Regions from separate parts of the Geobacter sp. FeAm09 genome, predicted to be linked through region 1. Evidence: riboswitches for the same ligand, from Rfam matches in the RefSeq annotation. Region 1 holds a riboswitch; the other holds the start of a gene.
What was found. A riboswitch is a leader RNA that binds a small molecule or an ion and turns the genes downstream of it on or off. The one in region 1 is predicted to bind thiamine pyrophosphate.
Positions count from the first base shown of each region.

Region 2: linked by a shared signal. The riboswitch ahead of thiD (bifunctional hydroxymethylpyrimidine kinase/phosphomethylpyrimidine kinase) and the one ahead of thiS (sulfur carrier protein ThiS) in region 1 are both predicted to bind thiamine pyrophosphate.

Region 1 covers NZ_CP042466.1:3,545,044-3,548,421, forward strand. Annotated here, with positions in the region: gene FO488_RS16730 (thiazole synthase) at 145-924, opposite strand; gene thiS (sulfur carrier protein ThiS) at 1,008-1,208, opposite strand; TPP riboswitch at 1,496-1,595, opposite strand; gene FO488_RS16740 (PilZ domain-containing protein) at 1,764-2,090, shown strand; gene FO488_RS16745 (AAA family ATPase) at 2,163-3,254, shown strand; gene FO488_RS16750 (flagellar FlbD family protein) at 3,352-3,378, shown strand, end outside.
Region 2 covers NZ_CP042466.1:854,315-857,692, reverse strand. Annotated here, with positions in the region: gene FO488_RS20390 (fibronectin type III domain-containing protein) at 1-1,160, shown strand, start outside; TPP riboswitch at 1,275-1,381, shown strand; gene thiD (bifunctional hydroxymethylpyrimidine kinase/phosphomethylpyrimidine kinase) at 1,454-2,929, shown strand; gene thiC (phosphomethylpyrimidine synthase ThiC) at 2,963-3,378, shown strand, end outside.

The DNA of each region.
Region 1 (3,378 bases):
GGCAGTTTCCGATCCGGAAAGGAGGAATTTTTCGTCCAGGCAAGGAAATCGAGGGATTGCGCGGAGGCGTACATCGGTACGCCGCACAAGCAAGCCCGAAGATTGACGCCGCATGGGCGGAAAAGAACCCTTTCCGGGCGGAAACTAGGTGATCATGCCGTCCAGTGGGCTGGATGCGTTCGCATAGAGCTTGCGGGGAATCCTGCCGGCCTTGTAGGAAAGCCGCCCCGCCTCCACGGCCAGCTTCATGGCGCGGGCCATGGCGATGGGGTCCTGGGCCCCGGCGATGGCGGTGTTCATGAGCACGCCGGCACAGCCCAGCTCCATGGCGACGGCCGCATCGGAGGCCGAGCCGACCCCGGCGTCCACGATCACCGGGATCTTGACCGTCTCCAGGATGATCCTGATGTTGTAGGGGTTGCGGATGCCCAGGCCGCTGCCGATGGGGGCTCCCAGGGGCATGACCGCGGCGCAGCCGATATCCTCCAGCTTCCGGCACATGATCACGTCGTCGCTGGTGTAGGGGAGCACGGTAAAGCCCTCCTTGACCAGGATCCGGGCCGCCTTGAGCAGCTCCTCGTTGTCCGGGAACAGGGTCTTCTCGTCCCCCAGCACCTCGAGCTTGACGAAATCCGACATGCCCGCCTCCCGGGCCAGGCGGCAGGTGCGCACGGCGTCGTCGGCCGTGTAGCAGCCGGCGGTATTGGGGAGCAGGGTGTATTTCTTGGGATCGATGTAATCCAGGAGCGATTCCTTGCTCCGGTCCAGGTTGACCCGCCGCACCGCCACGGTGATGATCTCGGCCCCCGAGGCCTCCAGGGCCTCGGCCGTCTGCTGGAAGCTGGCGTACTTGCCGGTGCCCACCATCAGGCGGGAGGTGAACTCGCGGCCGGCGATCGTCCAGGTATCGTTGTGGGTTGTCATTGCTGGTCTCCTTTGTGCAACAGTGTCGGCTCGGGCGCAGGGCTCCGTGCGCGGTTTTTCCCGCCCCCCTCGCTACCGGTCCTTCATCCTCCGCCCACGAAGTGGACGATCTCGATCCGGTCCCCCTCCGCAAGCCCGTGGCCGTCGTAGGCCGCCTTGGGGACGATGTCCAGGTTGACCTCCACCGCCACCCGTTCGCGCGGGAGCCGCAGATGCTCCAGAAGCCCGGCGACCGTGCTCCCCTCGGCGATGGCGACCGTCTCGCCATTCAGTGTAATGTGCATGCCTTCTCCTTCGCGCCCGGTACGAACTGACTGCGCTATTGAAAAACCCAGGTTGTTCAAAAATAGTCAGATCGTCGCCCCCGCTCGACAAGCCCTGAGGAGGCCCTCACCCGGCCTTTGGCCACCCTCTCCCAGAGGGAGAGGGTAACGGTATCCCTTCCCCCTTTGGGAGAAGGATAGGATGAGGGGCGCTACGCCCCACGAAAGGGCTTTCGAGGACGAAGGCCTGATGGCTGTTTTTCAACAACCTCCTAAAACGCAAAAAAGCCGCGGAAGCGGCTTGGAACATCTGAATGTTTGCGCTTCCCTACGCCGGCATTACCCGGATCAGGTACTAAGGGTCGCGGCGCACCGCCGCTCTCAGTCGAAACTCCCCCAGCGTTTACACTAACCTAGTGTATTGGCGCCGGTCTGTCAATTGGAATTTATGCCGTCGCCGGGGCGGAAACAAAAAACTAAAATCCGCGTAGTTTCAATTCTTCTCCCGCATCCGCCGTTTTGTGATATAGTCTTGGCGTTTCCGTCACATAATAAGCTCTTTAGTTTGAGGCCATAATGACCGAAAAGAGGATTATAGGGCGTCTTAAAAAGCGTTTAACCATCCGTTTCGGCATAGACAGCGCCAGCCGCGTGGCATTCAGCGAGGACCTGTCGGCAACCGGCATGTTCATCAAAACCGCCAATGTCTGTCCACCCAACAGCAGAATCAGAATCGAGTTTACCGTCGATGACCATCTGGTTCAGGTAGACGCCCGGGTCATGTGGGCGAAGAAAGTGCCGCAAAACCTCTTCCATCTGGTCAAAAAAAGCGGCATGGGGGTGCGTTTTCTGCGCTTCCAGGCCGGCGAAGAACACTTCCAGCGGTTTCTCGGGGCGGTATGACGGCGGTTGGGGCGGACGGCTGGACTCTCGACGGTGACATGGCTTCGGGAAGGATGGTACAGCATAACAATGGTGTGCAAAAAGATCTTCATAGCCGCCACCGGCCAGCATTGCGGAAAAACCACCATCAGCCTGTCGCTCATGCATCTGGCCCGCAAGAAGTATGAGCGGGTCGGCTTCATCAAGCCGATCGGCCCCAAATGCGTGGAGTACAACGGCCTGACCATGGATATGGATGCCGCCATGATGGCCAGCGTTTACGGCCTGGACGAGGACGCGCACCTCATGTCCCCCATGACCCTGACGCCCGGCTCGACCAGGAAATACCTGGACGGCAAGATCACCCCGGAAATGCCCCGCAGGCTCATCACCGACGCGATCCGCGAACTGGAGCGGAAATACGACTTCCTCATCATCGAGGGGGCCGGCCACGGCGGGGTCGGATCGGTGGTCGGGGCGAACAATGCCCAGGTGGCGAACATGGCGGGGGCGCCGGTGCTCATGGTCACCAACGGCGGCATCGGCAACGTGATCGACGCCGTGGAGTTGAACCTGGCGCTCTATGAGCGGGAAAAGGCCGACGTCCGGGTCGTCATGGTCAACAAGCTGCTGCCGGAAAAACGCGAACGGTCCCTGGCCTATCTGAAAAAGGCCTTTGACGGCAGCAGTCTGCTGGTGACGAGCGCCTTCGATTACAGCCCGATCCTGGCCCATCCGACCCTGCAGCATGTGGCCGAGATGCTCGGCCTGCCGCTCAGGGGGAATCCGGACGAGAAAAGCCGCCTCTGCCATACCATCCAGTTGGGGGCGGCATCGTCGCAGCGGGTCATCGACCATCTGGAGGACTCCACGCTGCTCATCGTGACCAGTTCGCGGGACGAGTTGATCGTCACCGCCTCTTCGCTGCACCATATACCGGATTTCAAAAAGCGCCTGACCGGCCTGGTCATCAGCGGCCATGCCCCCATGTCGCTCATCACCCAGCAGATCCTCGACGACAGCAAGGTTCCCTATATCCGCGTCGAGGAGACCTCTTCGGAGGTCTTCTACCGCCTCAGGGAGCATGTCTCGAAGATCGGGCCGGATGATCGGGAAAAAATCGAACTGATCAACTCCACTTCGGAACGCTACATCGACTTTGCGGCTATCGATGCCCTCTTGTAAGCGCTGATCGTGTGACGCTTGTAATTCAGGCAAAAACTTCTTGACCTGACACTGTTTTTGATATTTATAGACAAACATTCATATTTCCGGTGGTATTATGATTCCATTGACCCGTCTGGACAAG
Region 2 (3,378 bases), 1.4 Mb from region 1:
TCACGGTCGCCGCCACCAACTCCGCCGGCACCGGGACCGCCTCGGGGGCTTCCAACAGCGTCACCACCCCGAGCCGCTCGGCACCCACCGCCGTCACCGGCACGGCCGCCGCCGTCACCGCCAGCGGCGCCACCCTGAACGGCACCGTCGCCGACAACGGCTACGATACCACCGTCACCTTCGATTACGGCACCACCACCGGCTACGGCACCACCACGGCCGCCACCACCGGCGCCACGGTCGGCACCGGGGCGGGGAGCACCCCCGCCGCCGTCGCCATCACCGGGCTCAACTGCAACACTACCTACCACTTCCGGGTCAGCGGGACAAACAGCGCCGGCACCACCAACGGCAGCGACGCTACCTTTACCACCGCCGCCTGCGTACCCGGCGCCCCCGCCATCGGCACCGCCGCCACGGCCGGCTACGGCCGGGCAACGGTGAGCTTCACCCCGCCCGCCGCGGACGGCGGCGCCACCATTACCGCCTATACGGTCACCTCGTCGCCGGGGAGCATCACCGCCACCGGCACCGCCAGTCCCATCACGGTAACCGGCCTTGCCGACGGTACCGCCTACACCTTCACGGTCGCCGCCACCAACTCCGCCGGCACCGGGACCGCCTCGGGGGCTTCCAACAGCGTCACCACCCCAAGCCGCTCGGCACCCACCGCCGTCACCGGCGCGGCCGCCGCCGTCACCGCCAGCGGCGCCACCCTGAACGGCACCGTCGCCGACAACGGCTACGATACCACCGTCACCTTCGATTACGGCACCACCACCGGCTACGGCACCACCACGGCCGCCACCACCGGCGCCACGGTCGGCACCGGGGCGGGGAGCACCCCCGCCGTCGTCGCCCTCACCGGGCTCAACTGCAACGCCACCTACCACTTCCGGGTGAAAGGGACAAACAGCGCCGGCACCACCAACGGCAGCGACGCCACCTTTACCACCGCCGCCTGCACCTCCACCCCCACCTTCGCCATCGCAGACGCCCTGCTGGCTCTGAAGGCGGCGGTGGGCACCGTCACCCCGACCGCCAGCCAGCTCCTGCACCTGGATGTGGCGCCGCTGGTAGGCGGCGTATCGGTGGGGGACGGCAAGATCAATGTCGAGGACGTCCTCGTCATCCTGCGCCGGACGATCGGACTGCTGTAACGGCGGAAGCCGCCTCCCGGCATCCCCGACGACGGCGGTATTGCGGCATCCGCGCCTGCCCAACAGTCATTGGGATTGACAGGAGCGGTTAAATCCAGTACCGTAGACACAATCACAAGGCCCTGGGGGAGTTCGAAAGAGCTGAGATGATTCCTTTTGGAATCAGACCCTTTGAACCTGATCCGGTTAATCCCGGCGTAGGAAAGCGGCTTGCACGACTGTTCATCCAATCCATGAACCCGGCCGCCTGTATCACAACAGCGCGGCTTTTCTATTATCACGAGGGATATGCCATGGGCGATTGCAGCAGACGGTTCCGGCTCGTCATCAACAATACGACGCACGTATTCCCGCCGGTGGAGGGGGTGTACCTGATCACCGACCAGGGAGACAACCTGGTGGAGCGGGTGCGGACCGCCCTGCGGGGCGGCGTGGCGGTGCTGCAGTACCGCGCCAAGGAGAAAAGCCGCGAAACCCTGCTGGCGGAAGGAAGCGAGCTGAAACAGCTCTGCAGGCGCTTCGGCGTGATCTTCATCGTCAATGACGATACCCGCCTGGCCAAGGAACTGGATGCGGACGGCGTTCACCTGGGGCAGGACGACGGTGCCATCGCCGAGGCGCGGATGCTGCTCGGCCCCGGCAAGATCGTGGGCAAATCGACCCACAACCTGGAGGAAGCCCTCCAGGCCGAGCAGGAAGGGGCCGACTACATCGGCTTCGGCGCCATGTACCCCACGGACAGCAAGGTCATCACCCACATGCCGGGCACCAGCGGCCTGTGCGCCATCCGCGACCGCATCAAGCTCCCGGTGGTGGCCATCGGCGGCATCACCACCAGCAACGCCTGCCGGGTGATCGATGCCGGCGCCGACGCCGTGGCGGTGATCTCGTCGGTGCTGTCGAGCCCCCGCCCGGACATCGCGGCCGCCGAGTTGAAACTCCTCTTCAACCGCACCTGCCCCCACCCCCGCGGCTCGGTCCTGACCGTGGCCGGTAGCGACTCGGGCGGCGGGGCGGGCATCCAGGCCGACATCAAGACCATTACCCTGCTGGGGAGTTACGCCGCCAGCGCCCTGACCGCCCTGACCGCCCAGAATACCAAGGAGGTTTCGGCCATCCACGGCCTCCCCCCCTCCTTTGTGATGGACCAGATCACGACCGTGCTGGCCGATATCCCGGTGGACGTCATCAAGACCGGCATGCTGCACACCGCGGCCATCGTTTCGGCCCTGGCCGAACTGCTGGCGGAGCGCTCCGCCTACATCCCGCTGGTCATCGACCCGGTCATGATCTCCAAGGGGGGCACGGCCCTGCTGGACCGGGACGCGATCCGCGCCATGCAGGAGCATCTGCTGCCCCAGGCCTACCTCTTGACCCCCAACATCCCCGAGGCCGAGCGTCTCTTGGGACGGGCCATCCGCTGCGAGGCGGACATGGAGCAGGCGGCCCGCGACCTGCACGCCCTCGGCCCGGCCAACGTGCTGCTCAAGGGGGGGCACCTCGCCGGCCGGCAATCCACGGATATCCTCTTCGATGGCTACGAATGCCGGGAATATGCGGCGGAGCGGGCCTTCACCAGCAACACCCACGGCACCGGCTGCACCTACGCCTCAGCCATCGCCGCCTTCCTCGCCCAGGGGGAACCGCTCAAATGCGCCGTGGAAAAGGCCAAGGAGTTCATCTCCGCCGCCATCCGCCTGGCCCACCCCCTGGGCAGGGGGCACAGCCCGGTGAATCATTTTGCCGCCGCCCGGCAGAGCGACCGCTGAACCTTACCATTACCCATTGATACGGAGCACGCAATGACCCAGCTTGAATACGCCCGTCGGGGCCTCATTACCGAACAGATGCGGATCGCAGCCGCAGCGGAAGGGGTGGAGCCCGAGTTCATCCGCGACGGACTGGCCGCCGGCACCATCGTCATCTGCCACAACGTCAAGCACGCCAATGGCACCCCCCTGCCGGTGGGGACCGGCCTGCGCACCAAGATCAACGCCAACATCGGCTCGTCCTCCGACGATACGGACATGCAGAAGGAACTGGAAAAGGCCCGCATTGCCGTGAAATACGGGGCCGACGCCATCATGGACCTCTCCACCGGCGGACCGGTGGACGAAATCAGACGGGCCGTGGTGGCGGAAACCACCGCCTGCATCGGCAGCGTGCCGCTCTACCAGGCCGCCCTAGACGCCGTACGGGTCAAGAAGAAGGCCATCGT